Regions from separate parts of the Laribacter hongkongensis DSM 14985 genome, predicted to be linked through region 2. Evidence: predicted binding sites of a transcription regulator. Region 2 holds the regulator's gene; each other region holds the start of a gene.
What was found. The regulator FNR, encoded in region 2, switches genes on or off when oxygen is low (the NO sensors DNR and NnrR bind a similar motif). The targets are predictions, from matches to a motif close to TTGATNNNNATCAA.
Positions count from the first base shown of each region.

Region 1: G542_RS0106185 (M61 family metallopeptidase) is a predicted target of FNR. The motif match lies at 4,030-4,043, and genes of this name have one in related genera.
Region 3: G542_RS0100895 (universal stress protein) is a predicted target of FNR. The motif match lies at 1,461-1,474, and genes of this name have one in related genera.

Region 1 covers NZ_AUHR01000005.1:77,393-83,602, forward strand. The annotation lists gene G542_RS0106175 (acyl-CoA dehydrogenase family protein) at 1-550, shown strand, start outside; gene G542_RS0106180 (MFS transporter) at 675-1,946, shown strand; gene G542_RS0106185 (M61 family metallopeptidase) at 2,209-3,999, opposite strand; gene ccoN (cytochrome-c oxidase, cbb3-type subunit I) at 4,333-5,760, shown strand; gene ccoO (cytochrome-c oxidase, cbb3-type subunit II) at 5,783-6,210, shown strand, end outside.
Region 2 covers NZ_AUHR01000006.1:148,513-154,722, reverse strand. The annotation lists gene hemN (oxygen-independent coproporphyrinogen III oxidase) at 1-1,204, opposite strand, end outside; gene fnr (fumarate/nitrate reduction transcriptional regulator Fnr) at 1,306-2,061, shown strand; gene rpoS (RNA polymerase sigma factor RpoS) at 2,128-3,078, opposite strand; gene G542_RS0107710 (peptidoglycan DD-metalloendopeptidase family protein) at 3,123-4,241, opposite strand; gene G542_RS0107705 (protein-L-isoaspartate(D-aspartate) O-methyltransferase) at 4,331-5,008, opposite strand; gene surE (5'/3'-nucleotidase SurE) at 4,993-5,736, opposite strand; gene nadA (quinolinate synthase NadA) at 5,757-6,210, opposite strand, start outside.
Region 3 covers NZ_AUHR01000001.1:180,163-186,372, reverse strand. The annotation lists gene G542_RS0100905 (YgaP family membrane protein) at 1-112, shown strand, start outside; gene G542_RS15500 (SAM-dependent methyltransferase) at 175-1,368, opposite strand; gene G542_RS0100895 (universal stress protein) at 1,604-2,095, shown strand; gene G542_RS0100890 (DeoR/GlpR family DNA-binding transcription regulator) at 2,174-2,941, opposite strand; gene glpK (glycerol kinase GlpK) at 3,075-4,553, shown strand; gene G542_RS19710 (helix-turn-helix transcriptional regulator) at 4,909-5,748, shown strand; gene ccsB (c-type cytochrome biogenesis protein CcsB) at 6,127-6,210, opposite strand, start outside.

The sequences.
Region 1 (6,210 bases), on a different contig from region 2:
GGGCCAGAAGGGCGCCCATACCAGCGACGTGATCTTCGACAACGTGCGCGTGCCGGCCAGCCAGCTGATCGGCGGCGTGGAGGGTGTTGGTTTCAAGACCGCGATGAAGGTGCTGGACAAGGGCCGCCTGCACATTGCCGCCCTAAGCGTCGGCGCGGCCGAGCGCATGCTGGCTGATTCGCTGCAATACGCGATGGAGCGCAAGCAGTTCGGCAAACCGATTGCCGACTTCCAGCTGATCCAGGCAATGCTGGCTGACAGCAAGGCCGAAATCTACGCCGCGCGCTGCATGGTGCTGGATGCAGCCAGAAAGCGTGACGAAGGCCGCAATGTCAGTACCGAAGCCTCGTGCGCCAAGATGTTTGCCACCGAAATGTGTGGGCGTGTGGCTGACCGTGGCGTGCAGATCCACGGCGGGGCCGGCTATGTGAGCGAATACGCGATCGAACGCTTCTACCGCGACGTGCGCCTGTTCCGCATCTACGAAGGCACCACGCAGATCCAGCAGATCGTGATTGCACGCAACATGATCCGCGAAGCACAGGCCTGAGCGTAAACGCTGCATCCATCCCTGCTTGAATGACATGTCTTTTCTGCTGCGGCAGAAAAGGGTGCGGGCTGCCGGAATGACAACAGCGTTGCTGCGGCCGCCTGCTTACTGATAGGTACTGGTTATGCATACTCTTGCCAAGAATGACTCCGGCAATCCGGGCAGCAAGATCTGGATCCTGGTGTTCCTGTTCTGCTTTCTCGGTCTGCTGATCGACGGCGCCGACCTGATGCTGCTTTCCTACAGCCTCAGCAGCCTTAAAAGCGAATTCGGCCTCAGCAATGTCGAGGCTGGCAGTCTGGGCAGCTTTACCCTGGCCGGCATGGCCATCGGCGGCATCTACGGTGGCTGGGCCTGTGACCGCTTTGGCCGGGTGCAAACGGTGGTCTGGACTATCGTGCTGTTTTCGGTCGGCACCGCTGCGCTGGGCCTGACGCACAACTACTGGCAGTTTGCCATTGCCCGTTTTGTTGCCTCGCTGGGGCTGGGCGCGCTTTACGTGGCGTGCAACACGCTGATGGCCGAATACGTGCCGACCCGCTACCGCACCACGGTACTGGGCACGTTGCAGGCCGGCTGGTCGGTCGGCTACATCGTGGCCACGCTGCTGGCCAGCTGGATCCTGCCGGAGTACGGCTGGCGCTACCTGTTCTTCATCGCCATCATCCCGGTGGTGCTGGCCGTGCTGATGAAGCCGCTGGTGCCGGAACCCGCCGCGTGGGTGCAGGCCAAGGCCGAACGTGATGCCGCCCGCAAGGCCGGTGTCCGGCAGGTGGCCACCGAGAAGAAGGAAAGCGCTTACCAGATGATCTTTGGTGACAAGCGTGCCCGCAGCATGTTCCTGTTCTGGTCGCTGACTGCCGGCTTCCTGCAGTTCGGCTACTACGGTGTCAACAACTGGATGCCGACCTATCTGGAAACCGAAATGGGCATGAACTTCAAGTCGATGACGTCGTATCTGGTCGGCACCTATACCGCCATGATCCTGGGCAAGGTGCTGGCCGGGGTGGCTGCGGACTGGTTCGGCCGTCGTGCGGTGTTTGCCTTCGGTGCACTGGGTACCGCCATCTTCCTGCCGGTGATCGTGCTTTATCACAGCCCGGAACACATCCTGTGGATGCTGGTGGTGTTCGGCTTCCTGTACGGCATTCCGTACGGTGTGAACGCGACCTACATGACCGAGAGCTTTGAAGCCAAATTCCGCGGTACGGCTGTCGGTGGTGCCTACAACATCGGCCGTATCGGTGCGGCGATTGCACCGGCTGCCATCGGCTTCCTGGCATCGGCCGGTTCGATCGGCCTGGGCTTCCTGGTGATGGGCGTGGCCTACTTCATTTGCGGCGTCATCCCGGCGCTGTTCATCAAGGACAAGCAGTTCGACCCGCAGACCGAATAACTGCGGCGGCTGCATCAGTCTGATGCCCTGCTGTCTGCCGGCGAAATCCGGCAGGCAGCAGGGCATTTTTCATGGGCGGAAAATCACCCGGTCAAGCCGGTGAACCAGCCTGGCCGCTGGCGAGGCAAGCCTGCTGCCAATCGTCATGTCCGGACGGTACGTCTACCGGATGCGGCTGGCAGGGCCCGGGGAGAGGGTACGCTCTGGTGATGGAGCGGGTCATGCCCGTTGCGCATGAGAAGGCATGACCCGGCCGGGCGGATTATTCCGGTGCGCACCAGAGCTGCTGCTGGCCGCTCATGTCCAGCCAGCAGGTATCCGTGTCCGCGGCGGGAATGGTGGCGTGCAGGGTCAAGAGTTCATCGTCACGCATGACGGTAAACGTGACGGCATCGCCAGCCTGGTAACGGCTGAATGCCTTGTCCGGATCCCGCAGCCGCAATCCGTCCAGCGCCAGCAGCAGGTCGCCGGCGGCCATTCCGGCCAGGCGGGCCAGGCTGTGGTCCAGTACGTGTGTCACCACCAGCCAGCCTTGTTCGCTGCGGGTACGGGCGCCGAGTCTGGGGCGGGGGCCGGAGGCGGACGGTGGTGGTGGCAGGCCGCCTTCGTCGGTCGAGGACATGGCTGCGCGCCAGTCTGTCCGGACGCCGGCCTGTGCCAGCAGTTCATCGAGCGGGAGGTCTTGCGTACTGCGGATGGCCTGGTCGAAAAAGCCTGCCAGGTCCTGTCCGGTTGTACGCGATGCAGTGCTTTCCCATCCTGTTTCGGCCACGCCTTCGCCGGTTTGCTGCCAGTCATGCCACAGCTGCCGCATGACATCGTCGAGAGACTGCCGGCCGGAGCTGCGCTGACGAATGGTCAGGTCGAGTGCCAGTGCGGCCAATGCGCCTTTCTGGTAGTAGCTGACGATGGCGTTGGGGCTGTTTTCGTCCTGTTTGTAGAACTTGGTCCAGGCGTCAAAGCTGGAGTCGGACAGGGTCTGCTTGAGGCGGCCGCTGCTGCGGCGGACCCGGGTCATGCTTTTTGCCAGCAGGCCGAGATAGCGTTCGGGCGTGATCAGGCCGCTGCGGACCAGTGTCAGGTCGTCGTAGTACGAGGTGATGCCTTCGAATGCCCACAGCAGGCGGGTATGGTTGGGCTGGTCGAGACGGTAGGGCGTGAAGGCCGCCGGCTTGATGCGCTTGACGTTCCAGGCGTGGAAGTGCTCGTGGCTGCACAGACCCAGCAGTGACAGGTAGCCGTCGCTGATGGCCGGGTCGCCAGCGACGGGCAAGTCGTGCCGGCTGGCCATCAGGGCCGTGGAGTCGCGGTGCTCCAGTCCGCCGTACAGGTTTTCGCCCAGCTGGAGCTGGAACTGGTAGCGCGAGAAGGGGGCCGGGGTACCGAAAAAGCGGATTTGCCAGCCGCAGATCGTGCGCAGGTCACAGGCCAGCCGTTCGAGGTCGCCTCGGTGCCGGCCGGAAACGATGACTTCGTAACCGACGTTTTCTGCCGTGAACCGGACGGTATCGAACCTGCCCAGCGTGAAGGGATGATCCAGCAGGGCATCGTAATTTTCGGCCTGGTAGTGGCCGAAACCGTCCGCACCGGTTTCAACGGCAGGCAGGGTTGTAGCAACTTGCCAGTGTCCTTCAACGTCATTCTGCTGCGGGGATTGCAGCGACAGCCGCTGTGGCAGGTGACTTGAGCCGACAGCTTCAACACATAGGCTGCTGGCATTGAAAAAGCCGCGTTGCCGGTCCAGCCAGGCACCCCGGACCGACAGGTCGTGGGCAAACACTTCATAGCTGAAGCTTAATGAGCCCTTAGTTCCGCTTACCCGCCAGCCATGACTGTCCAGTGGCGTAACGACCAGTGATTTGCCATTGGCATCGCGCGCGACCGGGGTTGAGAGGTGGCGGGAAAAGTCCCGGATCATGTAGCTGCCGGGTATCCAGCTTGGCAGCCGAAAATCCTGAAATGGTGCTGAAACATCGTTCAAAAAACAGGTTACACGATAAATATGGGCTGCTGGATCGTGCAGGGCAATGGTGTAATGGATGCAGGAAATCATGACGTTTACCGGTGCAAGGGGTAGGGGCAGTTGATACAGGTCAAGGGGTTACCGTGAATGACAATATAATATCCATCGCCACCGAAGGGTCTGGCAGGTGCCTTGGGTGAGCAGTTTTAAGAAAGGATTCAGCTAGTTCAACGCTGAGCTTTGTTTTAAAATGCCCGGCTGCAAAAGGTGTGCTGATTGAATAAACCGGCTGCCTGTGACTACTTTTCGATCCGCTAGGCGCCATTGACACGCTTTATGTGTGTCGCATGAGCAGGCTGCCGTCTTGCTTGCCGGTGCGGCGCACTTTACGGATTACCCGTTCGCAACCTTGGAGAAACCTCAATGGAGACGCAATCCACATACAATTACAAGGTGGTGCGCCAGTTTGCCGTGATGACCGTAGTATGGGGCATCGTCGGCATGCTGGTGGGCGTCATTATTGCCGCGCAGCTGGTCTGGCCCGATCTCAACATCGGTCCGTGGCTGCACTTCGGCAGACTGCGCCCTCTGCACACCAACGCGGTGATTTTCGCCTTTGGCGGCTCAGCCCTGTTCGCTACGTCATATTATGTCGTTCAGCGGACCTGTCAGGTACGTCTGATTTCAGACAAGCTGGCTGCGTTCACCTTCTGGGCCTGGCAGGTCGTCATTGTCGCGGCAGCTGTTACCCTGCCGCTGGGAATGACCTTCGGCAAGGAGTATGCCGAACTGGAATGGCCGATCAAGCTGCTGATCGCCGTGACCTGGGTGGTATATGCAATTGTGTTTTTCGGCACCATTGCGATCCGCAAGGTCAAGCATATTTACGTCGCCAACTGGTTCTATGGTGCTTTCATCTTGGCCGTGGCCTTGTTGCACATCGTCAATAGTGCCTTTGTTCCGGTGACCCTGACCAAGTCCTATTCCGCGTACGCCGGTGCCGTGGATGCCATGATCCAGTGGTGGTACGGTCACAACGCCGTAGGTTTCTTCCTGACCGCAGCCTTCCTGGGCATGATGTACTACTTCGTGCCGAAACAGGCTGGTCGTCCGGTCTACTCCTACCGCCTGTCCGTGGTGCACTTCTGGGCCCTGATCTTCACCTACATGTGGGCAGGTCCGCACCATCTGCATTACACCGCCCTGCCGGACTGGACCCAGTCGCTGGGCATGGTGTTCTCGCTGATCCTGCTGGCTCCGAGCTGGGGTGGCATGATCAACGGCATCATGACCTTGTCGGGTGCCTGGCACAAACTGCGTACCGATCCGATCCTCAAGTTCCTGGTGGTATCCCTGTCGTTCTACGGCATGTCGACCTTTGAAGGCCCGATGATGTCGATCAAGACCGTGAATGCCCTGTCGCACTACACCGACTGGACCATTGGTCACGTGCACTCCGGTGCCTTGGGCTGGGTGGGCTTCATCACCATCGGTTCGATGTACTACCTGATCCCGCGTCTCTTCAACCGTGAAGAAATGTATTCGACCAAACTGATCGAAGCACACTTCTGGCTGGCTACCGTGGGTGTGGTGCTCTATATCGCTGCGCTGTGGATTTCCGGTGTGATGCAAGGCCTGATGTGGCGCGCCCTGAACCCGGACGGCACCCTGACCTATGCATTTGCAGAAGTGGTCAAAGTGACCTATCCGTACCACTTCGTGCGTCTGTTGGGTGGTCTGCTGTACCTCTCCGGTATGGTGATCATGGCCTACAACGTGTTCCGTACCGTGACCCTGGGACGTGCTGTTGATGCCCAGATCCCGGCCGTAGCGGCTCACGCCCACGCCTAAAGGCAGAAAGGTCAGAATCAACATGGACAAGATCCAGAAACTTATTGAAGAGAAGGTCGGCTATCTGATCGTTCTGACGTTGCTGGTCATCAGCATTGCCATGCTGGTGGAAATCCTGCCGCTGATGTTCCAGAAGTCCACCACGCAGCCGGTTGCAGGAGTCAAACCCTACACCGCCTTGCAACTGACCGGGCGTGACATCTACATCCGTGAGGGTTGCTACAACTGCCACTCGCAGATGATCCGTCCGTTCCGTGCCGAAACCGAACGCTATGGCCACTACTCTGTTGCCGGCGAATCCGTGTATGACCACCCCTTCCAGTGGGGTTCCAAGCGTACCGGTCCGGACCTGGCCCGCGTAGGAGGTCGTTATTCGGATGAGTGGCACCGTGTGCACCTGATCAATCCGCGTGACGTGGTTCCTGAATCGAACATGCCTGGATTCCCTTG
Region 2 (6,210 bases):
CCATGGCATCCATCGACAGGGCAAAGCGGCACATCAGGGCCTGGATGATGGCCCGGCGCAGCAGGTCGTCCGCCGACAGGTGCATGCCGCGCATGACCGGAAGATGACCGGCATCCAGCGCGGCATAGTAGCGCTCGATGTCCTTTTCGTTCTGGTGGTAGCTGGCACCGACCTTGCCGATGGACGATACGCCGATGGCAATCAGGTCATGGTCGGCGTGGGTGGAGTAGCCCTGGAAATTGCGTTGCAGGCGTCCTTGTCGCAGGGCAACCGCCAGATCGTCGTCCGGCAGGGCGAAGTGATCCATGCCGATGAAGACATAACCGGCATCGGTGAGGGTCTGTACGGCCATTTGCAGGATGTCGAGCTTGGCCGATGGTGACGGAAGGTCTGCCTCGTTGATGCGCCGCTGCGGCATGAACAGGGTGGGCAGATGTGCATAGTTGTAGAAAGCCAGCCGGTCCGGACGGATTTCGAGCACGGTTTCCAGCGTGGTCTGCACCGATTCGAGTGTCTGGTGCGGCAGGCCGTAGATCAGGTCGATGCTGACGGACTTGAAGCCGCTGGCTCGTGCTGCATCAATGACGGCGCGGGTTTCTTCCAGGCTCTGGATGCGGTTGACGGCTGTCTGTACCTGCGGGTCAAAGTCCTGTACGCCGACCGACATGCGGTTGAAACCAAGGCTGGCCAAGTGTTTGACGTTGTCTGCCGTGACTTTGCGCGGATCGATTTCGATTGAGTATTCGCCATGCGGTACGAGCTGGAAGTGACGGCCGATTGCCTGCATCAGGCGCGTCATCTGTGCATCCGACAGGAAGGTGGGTGTGCCTCCGCCAAAGTGGAGCTGGGCCAGCTGCGGGTGACCTTGCAGGTACTCGGCATGCAGGGCCAGTTCGCGCTCGAGATAATCCAGATAGGTATCCGCGCGTGACTTGTCTTTGGTGATGATCTTGTTACAGGCGCAGTAGTAGCAAACGGTATTGCAGAAAGGAATATGAGCGTATAATGATACGCCTCGGGCGCAGGCGCCGATTTGCCTTTGTTTCAGCCAATGGTGATAATCGGCCTCGCTGAATGCATCAGTAAAACGATCCGCTGTGGGGTAGGAGGTGTAGCGAGGGCCGCTTCCATCGAGTTTTTCGATCAGTTCGCGGTCAAAAACGAACTGCACAGGCGTGATGCCTGATTCAGTAAAATTTGTCATCTGGGTATACCTTTCAGGCACTGCTGTACTTTGCCTGAGTGGGACAGTCTAACCTTTGATGATGGTCAAGACCGGACTGAAAGTTAACCTTTTTGCATATTATGGCCGAACACAACCCGATCTGCGCCCATACACTGAAGGTCTCTTGCTCAAGCTGCAGCCTGCGTGAGCTGTGCCTCCCCATCGGTTTGAACCGGGAGGAGATGAGTCAGCTTGATGCGGTCATCCGTCAAAGCCGGCGCTTGAAACGTGGTGAATACCTGTTCCGGGCTGGCGAGCCGTTCAAGTCGATGTTTGCGATTCGTACCGGTTTTTTCAAGACCTGCATTTCCAGTCATGATGGCCGCGAGCAGGTGACCGGATTCCAGATGTCCGGCGAGCTTCTGGGGCTGGATGGTGTTTCGAGTGGTGCCCACGGCTGTGATGCGGTCGCACTGGAAGATGCCGAGGTCTGCGAATTGCCATTTGTCCGCATGGAGAGCCTTGGGCGCGAGATTCCGTCGCTGCAGCATCATTTCTTCCGCTTGATGAGCCGTGAAATCGTTCGAGACCAGTCGGTCATGCTGCTGCTGGGCAACATGAAGGCCGAGGAGCGTCTGGCTGCATTCCTGCTTAACCTGTCCCAACGCTTTTCGGCACGCGGTTTTGCAGCCAACGATTTCATCCTGCGCATGAGCCGTGAAGAAATCGGCTCCTTTCTGGGGTTGAAGCTGGAAACGGTCAGCAGGACCTTGTCCAAGTTCCAGTCCCAAGGCTGGATTACGGTCGAGCACAAGCATATCCAGCTGATTCAGCCCGAGCGTCTGAAAGATCTGGTAGGCGGATGTCTTCCCGCCACACAACCACCGCAATCCTGATTTCGTCTTCATCACTTCGTTATTGCTGTCAAAGCCCGCCATATGGCGGGCTTTTTCTTGCTCTGGCTAGAACAGCATGTCCTTGCTGATACCTTTGCGTCGCAATATGCGCCGCAGGCTTTCGAGTCCTTCAATCTGGATCTGGCGAACCCGCTCACGGGTCAGGCTCAGGCTGTCTGCAAGCTCTTCAAGAGTACAGATTTCGTAGCCATTCAGCCCGTAGCGCCGCTCAATGACCAGCCGCTGCTTGTCGGTCAGCTGCTTCAGCCAAGTCTGGACGTAGCGGTTGACCTGCATGCCGTGCAGCTTGATGTCCGGCTCTTCCTGCTGCTCGTCGGGAATGGATTCGCCGATGGTGAGCATGGGGTCGATATCAAGTGGCGCATCCAGAGAGGCCATGCGCTCGTTGAGGCTCATGACCCGGCGGACTTCCTCCGGTGGCTTGCCGACAAGGTGGGCAATTTCATCGATCGTGGGATCGCGGCCAATCTGGCTTTCGAGATGACGCGATGCCCGCAGGTAGACGTTGAGCTCCTTGATGACATGAACGGGCAGACGGATCGTGCGCGACTGGTTCATGATGGCGCGTTCGATCGACTGGCGAATCCACCAGGTGGCGTAGGTCGAGAAGCGGAAACCACGCTCGGGATCGAATTTTTCCAGTGCATGCATCAAGCCGATGTTGCCTTCCTCGATCAGATCGAGCAGAGCCATGCCGCGATTGATGTAATGCTTGGCAATGTTCACGACGAGGCGCAGGTTGTGTTCGATCATGCGCTGCCGGGCTTCGAAGTCACCCTGTACCACCCGGCGCGCCAAGGCACGTTCTTCGTCGGGAGTCAGCAGAGCATTGTTGCCGATGTCATTGAGGTAGATCTGGGTAACGTCGGCTACTTCTTCGTAGGCACGACCGCCGGACTCTTCAGCCTCTGCAGCTTCCTGTTCTTCGTCGTGCTTGTCTTCCTCGAGTTCGTCTACTTCTTCATCGTCGATACGGTCAATGTCGTTGTTACTCATGTCGGTATTTTCCCTCTGCCAGTCAGGCTCCGGCGAGTGCGGGCTCAGAGCTGCGGCATGTAGTTATATGGATCGACCGGTTTGCCGTAGCGGCGCAATTCGAAGTGCAGTTTGGTCTTGTCTGCGTCCGAGTTGCCCATTTCGGCAATTTTCTGGCCTTTCCGGACCGCCTGTCCCTCTTTGACCAAGAGGGTGTTGTTATGTGCGTAGGCGCTCAGGAAAGCCTTGTTGTGCTTGATGATGATGAGTTTTCCGTAGCCTCGTAATCCTGTGCCGCTGTAGACCACCTTGCCGTCGGCAGCAGCCTGAACAGGCTGACCCATTTTGCCTGGAATGTCTACCCCTTTGGTTCTCTCGTCATATTTTGACGGTGATCCGCTTACAGGCCACTGCCAGCCGCTCTCGGGCGTATCGGCATCGGCTGCGCGCGGGGCGGCAGGACGGGTATCCGTTTTGCCGGCTGGTTCCGGTACAGGCTTGTTGGCAGTTTTGTCTCCCTGGGGTGCAGTGGGTTTGTCCGGTGTGGCCGTTGCACCCGAAGGTGCGGTATTGCCGGCCGTCTGGCTTTCCCGTGCCAATTGCTCGGCTGCTGCGGGTGAATACGGCAGTTTCAGTCCTTTAGGATGTTGTTTGATGCTACCGTCACCGCTCTGGGTCGCCCCTGTGGCATAAACCGGTGCAGCAGACACCCCTGCAGGTTGCTGGCTGCTGTCTGCCTGCGGACTGGCAGCTGTCGGTGCACGACCGTCGCCCTTGACCTGGATCCGCAGCGTCTGGCCTACCTTGATGTCAGCCGGATTGCTGATGCCGTTCAGTTCAGCCAGCTCCCGGTAGCCCATGCCGTGATTCAGTGCAATCCTGAACAGGTTGTCACCCGGTTTGACGGTATAGGTTTCCGGTAATCCGGTCATGTCTGCCTGCCCGGCGGTGGCATTTTCACCGACAGGCGTTGAACCGACCGGAGTAATCCGGCTGGCTGCCGGTGCGGCATAGGCCGTACTGGCTTCCGTGACGGGGCGCGGGGCTGCATCAGCCTGTTGTCCGGCATTCCCATGCTGGACAATCGGTGCGGCGGGTTGTTCCAGTGCACTGCATCCGGACAGGAGCAGTACACCGCCACACCAGGCGAATCGAGCGACACGTTTGCAGGCCAAAAACATCATCCTAACCTTCTAGTAAATTAGGTTTAAACAAGCACCCCGGATATGTCCAGAACAAAATTAGCATTTGCTGAATTTTATTGAACTATTTTTCACTGGCGACCGGACAGCAGCGGGACAAATTTCACCGGATCCAGCTTCTGGCGCCGTAGTCCGCTGGCGGTGCGTTCGATCATCCACAGGTGCTGTTCGAGATCATTGCCGACCGGAAGAACCAGCCGGCCGTTGGCTGCCAGCTGGTTGGTCAGCTCGTCCGGAATGGCCGGTGCCGCTGCCGCCACGATGATGCTGTCAAAGGGCGCAGCCTCGGGCAGGCCCTGCCGGCCGTCGGTATGTACCAGCCGTGGTGTCACCATGCGCGCAGCACGCAGGTTGAGCCGGGCCTTGTCCAGCAGGGCGGCGATCCGTTCGACGGAATACACCTCGGGAAACAGCCGCGACAACACGGCGGCCTGGTAACCGCAGCCAGTACCGACTTCCAGTACGCGCCCGGGTGTGCGGCCTTCCAGCAGCAGTTCGATCATGCGTGCCACGATCAGGGGTTGGGAAATGGTCTGGCCATGACCCAGCGGCAGGGCCGTGTCGTCATAGGCACGGCTGGCCAGTGCCGGATCGACAAACAGGTGGCGCGGTACGGCATAGAGCGCAGCAAGCACCCGTTCGTCACGGATGCCCTGTTCCTGCAGGCGCTCGATCATGCGGCGCCGGGTCCGGTCGGACGTCAGGCCGCTGCCGGTGACGGCAGAGCGTTGGGTCAGGGATTGAGCCATGCCGGAAGCTCCGCCAGTTGCCGGTATCCCGTCAGGTCGATCGACAGCGGGGTGACTGAGACAAACCCTTCTCGCACGGCATGAAAGTCGGTGCCTTCCCCGGCGTCCTGCGCCGGGCCGGCGGCGCCGACCCAGTAAACCACGTCACCACGCGGGTTGACGCTTTTGACCACCGGCTCGGCATGGTGACGCCGGCCCAGACGGGTGGCAACCGTGCCTCGCAGCTCGTGGAACGGCCGGTCCGGCACGTTGATGTTGAGCAAGGTGGGTTCGGTGAATGGCCGGTCCATCATCCGCTGCACGATGTCGAGCGTGACCTGTACGGCCGTGTCGAGGTGCTCGCCAGGCTTGGCGGCCAGCGAAACAGCCAGCGACGGCACACCGAGCAGGAAGCCCTCGGTCGCGGCGGCCACCGTACCGGAGTACACGGTGTCGTCACCCATGTTGGCTCCGTGGTTGATGCCGGAGATCACCATGTCCGGTTGCTGGTCGAGCATGCCGGTGACGGCCAGATGCACGCAGTCGGTGGGCGTGCCGTTGACGAAATAAAAACCGTTGGGTGCCCGGCGCAGCATCAGGGGGCGATCCAGTGTCAGGGAGTTGGATGCACCGCTGCGGTCCCGCTCGGGGGCGACCACCGTTACCGTGCCCAGTGTTGCCAGCCCGGCTGCCAGGGCCTCGATGCCCGGGGCGAAATAACCGTCATCGTTACTCAGCAAAAACCTCATGTTCCGTCCCCCTTTGCCGGTCAGGCCCCTTGATAGCGACTGCTGAATTCCAGCATGCGTTCGATCGGCAGGCGGGCAGCATCCATCTGTGCCGGAGTCAGGTAATCGATCACCGTGCCTTCCCCTGCCTGGGCGCGACGTACTGCGTCGACCGTGTTGAGCTTCATGTAAGGACAGGAGTTGCACTGGCAGCCGGTGTAAATCGGTGCCTGCCGCAGGTCGAGGTCCGGACGGGCTTCGTGCATGTTGTACAGGATGCCGTCTTCGGTGGCGACGAAGATCACGGATTGCGGGCTGCCCTGGTATTGCCTGATCCAGTTGAGCATGCCGGAGGTCGAGCCGACGTAATCGGCACGCTTGAGCACCGGCAACGGGCTTTCCGGGTGGGCGATCAGGAAGCTTTCGCCGGATACGGATGCCAGGGCTTCATCCAGCGCAGCTTCGTTGAACTTGTCGTGTACTTCGCACACGGCG
Region 3 (6,210 bases), on a different contig from region 2:
GATGACCGGCCTGCTGGGCTGGTGCCCGCCGTATGCCCTGCTGGGCATCAACACCTGCAAGGGCTGCAAGTCGTGTTCGTCATCCTGTTCGTCGACTTCCTGCAAGTCCTGATACCGGAATGAAAACAGTCCCGGAGCGCCTGTGCGGTCCGGGACTGTTTGCGTTTATTGCATTTACCAGCGTTCGACCGGTGCGCCGTACCAGTAGGACAGGGTCCGGGGCGGATGCCGGGCCGGGCCGAGGCTGACCAGATACTGGTGCAGGTCGATGCCGCCGGCGCGGAAGGCGGCTGCGCAGCCCTTGAGGTACAGGTACCACATGCGGCAGAAGGTTTCGTCAAAGCGGGCCCGTACCTGGTCGATGGCGGCCTCGTAATTGGCCAGCCAGCAGTCGAGGGTGTGGGCGTAATGCAGCCGCAGGCTTTCCTGCGCCAGCAGGTGGAAATCATGCTGCTGCATGTGGGCGAGGACCTGCGGCGGGAACGGCACCTCGCCCCCTGGGAAGATGTATTTTTCCACCCAGCTGTTGGTGCCGCCGTCGGCCTGGCCGGTGATGGTGTGCAGCAGCATCAGCCCTCCCGGTTTCAGGCAGTGGGACACCCGCTCGAAAAAACGGGCCGAATGCTGGTGACCGACGTGTTCGAACATGCCGACGCTGACCACCTTGTCGAATTCCGGCTGCGGTTCGAGGTCGAGCCAGTCCTGCAGGCGGATTTCGATCCGGTCGGCCAGCCCGGCTTCTGCCACCCGTTCACGGGCCAGTGTGGCCTGTTCCTCCGACAGCGTGATGCCCACGCCGCGCACGCCGTACTGCCGGGCGGCACGGATCAGCAGTCCGCCCCAGCCGCAGCCGATGTCCAGCAGGCGTTCGTCCGGTGCCAGTGCGAGCTTGACCAGCGTGTGGTCGATCTTGGCCTGCTGGGCTTCCGCCAGCGTCATGTCCGGCCGGGCAAAGTAGGCACACGAGTAGCTCATGCTGTCGTCGAGCCAGAGCCGGTAGAAGTCGTTGCCAAGGTCATAATGGTGAGCAATATTGGCCTTTTGTTTCTGCTTCAGGCGCATGCGGTCGAGCGTGCGCACGACGCTGGCCATGCGCGCCAGCGGTCCGTCCAGCAGCTGGCGGTTGCGGTAGAGCACGTCCAGCAGGGCATTCCAGTCACCGCGGATATCCAGTCCGCCGTGCATGTAGGCCTCTCCCAAAGCCAGTATCGGGTCCTCGCTGCCAAAGTCCGGTTCCTGCGCGAAATGCAGGATGAATAAGGGATTTCCCTGACCAAACTGTCGCTGGCTGCCATCCCACCAGACAATGGCAAACGGTGCGCCGTGCAGACGTGAAAACAGGGCGGTCAGGGCAGGCTTGGTCAGCATGGACGGGTCCTTTCGGTAATGCGTGAAACAGTATCCCCAGCATAGAAGCTGGTTCCGGACTGTCCACGTCGGGCCGAATCGAAGGTCAAGCCTTGTTTCATATCAAGGGCTTTGCCGAAAATGACGTTGACGTTCGCGGACGGGGACTTGATTGCGTTATTCTGGCCGCGTCGTTCGAGGGTCGCGCGCAGGACCGGGCTGTCCGTCCGTCGCCGTACCGCATCAAGGAGTGCTCATGTATCAACACATCGTGGCGTCAATCGACGAAAGCGATAACGCTAACCTCGCGCTGGAACAGGCCATCGAGATTGCCAAGCTTTCCGGTGCCACCCTGCACCTCGTGCATATCGTCAACCTGTTCGAGCTGGCGCTCGAAGAATACGTGCTGGCGGACAAAAGCAAGCTCGAGGCACTGGCACAGGAGCACGGCGCGGCCCGGCTGGAGCCGGCCGCCGAGCATGTCCGCGCCGCCGGACTGGTGCCGGAATGCTACGTCACCAACTGCTGGGGCGGCGGTGACGAGATTGCCGACTGCCTGCTGGAATACGGCCACAGCGTCAAGGCCGGCCTGCTGGTGCTGGGTACGCACGGCCGCAGCGGCCTGATGCACGTGATGATGGGCAGCGTGGCCGAGGCGGTCATGCGCAGCAGCGACATTCCGTTGCTGACCGTGCGCTCGCCGGCCGGAGAAGCCTACGAGCCGGGTCGTCGCCGGCTGGTGCTGTAACGGCCGCAGGGCGGTCGCTTCCGGGAGCACAAAAAGGGCACGCCGCAGCGTGCCCTTTCTCGTATCCGCATTCCGGGACTAGTGCTCGGCCACGTAGAGCCGGACGGCGTGCTCGGTGATGTGCGGCATCAGCTCGGGTGGCGGCGGTTCGTCGGTGAACACGGCGTTGACTTCGCTGATATGGCAGACCTTCATCATGGCACTGCGGCCGAACTTGCTCGAGTCGGCCACCAGTACCCGCTGGCGGGCATTGGCCATCATGGCCTTGGTGGCACGCACTTCGCGGTAGTCGAAGTCGAGCAGGGTGCCGTCGTTGTCGATGCCGTTGGCGCCCATGATGACGTAGTCCACCTTGAACTGGTCGATCATGTCGAGGGTGGCCACGCCGGTAATGCCGCCATCCTTGGCGCGGACCACGCCGCCGGTGATGATGACCTCGAAATCCGGCCGGCGGGTGATGATGCTGGCGATGTGGATGTTGTTGGTGATCACCCGCAGGTGCTGGTGGGCGACGATCAGTTCGCGCGCCACGGCCTCGATGGTGGTACCGATGCCCATGAACAGCGAACAGTCATTGGGCAGGTGCTCGGCCAGCAGTTTGGCGATGCGGGTTTTTTCCGACTGGTTTTTCACCTGCCGGGTGGCGTACTCCTCGTTCTCCACCGACGGACCGAGTGCAGCACCGCCGTGGAAACGGCGCAGCAGGTTTTCTTCCGACAGGGTGTTGATGTCGCGGCGAATGGTTTGCGGGGTCACGTCGAGCAGACGAGCCAGCTCCTCGATCGGCATGAAACCATTGGCCCGGACGAGTTTCAGAATCTGTTCATGGCGCGGCAAGCGATTCATGGTAGACGCAAGTGCTCGTGGGGGGGTCGTAAACCCAAATGTTTTTAGCATGATTGGCACGGTGCGCGCAAACGAAGCGGCCATGATGTGAAACGCGTGTGGCAGTTCGTTAGCGAAGATGAAAGGCAGGAAAATGAGCGGATTTTTGTTGGCGATTGATCAGGGAACCACCAGTTCGCGTGCCATGGTGTTCGACCGGCACAGCCGGGTGGTGGCCCGGGCCAGCCGTGAGCTGGAGCAGTTTTTTCCGGCGCCGGGCTGGGTCGAACACGACCCGGATGCCCTGTGGCGCGATGTCGAGGCGGTGACGCGCGAAGCGCTGGCGGCCTTGCCGGACGGTGCGGCCATTGCCGCCATCGGCCTGACCAACCAGCGGGAAACCACCCTGCTGTGGAACCGCCGTACCGGGCGGCCGCTGCATCGCGCCATCGTCTGGCAGGACCGGCGTACCGCACCGCTGTGCGAGCAGCTGGCCGGACAGGCTGCCATGGTCCAGGCACGTACCGGCCTGCTGCTCGATCCGTATTTTTCCGCCACCAAGCTGCGCTGGCTGCTGGATACCGTGCCCGGTGCCCAAGAGGCGGCCTGCCGGGGCGAACTGGCCTTCGGCACCGTCGACAGCTGGTTGCTGTGGCAGCTGACCGAAGGACGGGTACACGCAACCGACGCCACTAATGCCGCCCGGACGCTGCTGTTCAACATCCACACCCAGACGTGGGACGACGAGCTGCTGGCGCTGTTCGACATCCCGCGCTCGCTGTTGCCCGAGGTACGCGATTCGGCGGCCGATTTTGGCGAAACCCGGCTGTTCGGGGCGCCGCTGCCGATCCGTGGCGTGGCCGGTGACCAGCAGGCGGCCATGATCGGCCAGGCCTGCTTTGCGCCGGGGATGGTCAAGTCCACCTACGGCACCGGCTGCTTCATGGTGATGAACACCGGCAGCGTGCCGCTGGTATCACGCCACCGGCTGCTGACCACGGTGGCCTACCGGCTGGACGGCCGGCCCACCTACGCGCTGGAGGGCAGCATTTTCATCGCCGGCGCAGCCGTGCAGTGGCTGCGCGATGCCTTGCGGCTGATCGCCCACGCCGGGCAGACCGAGGCGCTGGCCCGCGAGCTGGATTCCAACGACGGCGTCTATCTGGTGCCGGCCTTTACCGGGCTGGGCGCCCCCTACTGGGACCCGCTGGCGCGCGGCACCATCACCGGCCTGTCACGCGATACCGGCATCAACCACATCGTGCGGGCGGCACTGGAGTCCGTGTGTTACCAGAGCCGCGACCTGCTCGATGCCATGCGCGCCGATGGCGTGGCACCGGCCTCGCTGCGGGTCGACGGCGGCATGGCGGCCAACGACTGGCTGATGCAGTTCCTCGCCGACATGCTGGCATTGCCGGTGGAACGGCCGGCGCTGACCGAAACCACGGCACTGGGCGCTGCCTGGCTGGCGGGCCTGGGATGCGGCTGGTATGCCGGACTGGACGAACTGGCCGTGCAGTGGCACCGGCAGGCGGACTTTGCACCGCAGATGGCAGCCGACCGGCGGGACGGGCTGTACGCCGGCTGGCGAGCAGCGGTGGAGCGTACCCTGAGCGGTGGCGTGTCCGGCTGAAGCGTGATGGATCGTTGTGAATATGCTTTAAAAATAAACCCGCCGGATTTCATGCCCGCTGGCGGATTGCCCGGCCAATTAATGACAAAAGGGAATAATGTTTTTCCGGATTGACGACAAGATTTATTCGCCCGTTTTTTGCAAAAAGAATATTTCAATGATTTGTATGCAAAACCCCGACAGAAAATGCATTTGGTCTTGATTTTGAACGGCGCGACAAAAAAAATACTTAATTGAGCACGAAAGCATTATTTTGTCTTGGCACGGGTTTACGGCTCCGTATAATGGTTCAGGCCCATGCGGTCTGGGATAAAGGGTAAGGGCCGCCGCTTCAGAAATCAGCAGAACTGCAACCATGAATTACACCTTTGATAGCCGGCTGGATTTCACGCTGTTCAACAAGGAATGTGGAGCGGCAGCCTGTCCGGCACACTTTCATACCTATAGCCAGATCGTCCTGCCTTTTACCGAGGGCGTGGGCGTGCGCATCGGCCAGTCGGACCCGGTGGAGCTGCCGGTCGACAGCGTGCTGTTCCTGTCGCCGTTCGTGCACCACCATATCGACGGCAACGTGCAGGGCGCCATCTGGGACACGCTGGCGGTCAACCTGTACCGCATGGGGCCGTCGTTCATCAATTCACCGTATCTGGGCGAGATCCACTCGCTGTACCGGGACGGTTTTGCCGGCATCCTGTACCGCGGCGAGGTGGCCCAGCAGGTGCGGACGCACTTCAAGCGGCTGGAAAACTCCTTTTCCATCGAACACATGCTGGGTGTGCTGTCCATCCTGCACCTGCTGTCGCAATCGGACGGCTGGCCGCTGACGCCGGCCGAGGTGCATCCGATGGACCGGCGCGAGATTGAGCTCTGCGTGTCTATCGACGATTACGTCAACAACCACATCGACACGCCGATCGACATCGCCTCGGTCGCCGCGCGGATCCACATGTCCACCGCCAGCTTCTGCCGCTTCTTCCGCCGCTATTTCGGCATGTCGTTCCATGCCTGGCTCCTGGACAAGAAGATCGAAACCGCCTGCTACCAGCTGCACGTCGGTACGGCGCCGATCCAGGACATTGCCGACCGGCTGGGATTCCACTCGGCGTCGCACTTCTCGATGACGTTCAAGCGCCGCATGGGCATCACGCCTGGCGAATACCGCCGTACGGCCCGCCCGGGTGCCCAGCGGCAGTAGGCTGCCAGGACCGGAAACGGCGACGGGCCGCAGAAGCGGCCCGGTGTGGAGGAGAAAAAAGCAGTCTTGAAAGAGCACGACGCCAATCGTGTTTCCGGTTCATGGCGTCCGGGTTGCCGATCCGGCCTTGACGGCCGGCCCTCCTTGGCCCGTTTCGCGTCACGATATCGCGTATACGGTGGCTGCAGATCCGGCGTTCAGGGCCGGCCTGCACTGCTTGCCACCCGGTCTGTCTGCCGGGCCGTTGTGCATCGACAGCCTGCACTGCCTTTGCCCTGTCAGTGTGTACCTGACGAACACCGTTTGCCAATCGACAAAGAATAAAAACCGCCGGCACATGATGCCGGCGGTTTTGCGTGGGCAGGAACCGGACAGACGTTACAAACTTCCGTACGAATGCAGGCCGGTCAGGAACATGTTGACGCCGACAAAGGCAAAGGTGGTGACCAGCAGGCCGATGAT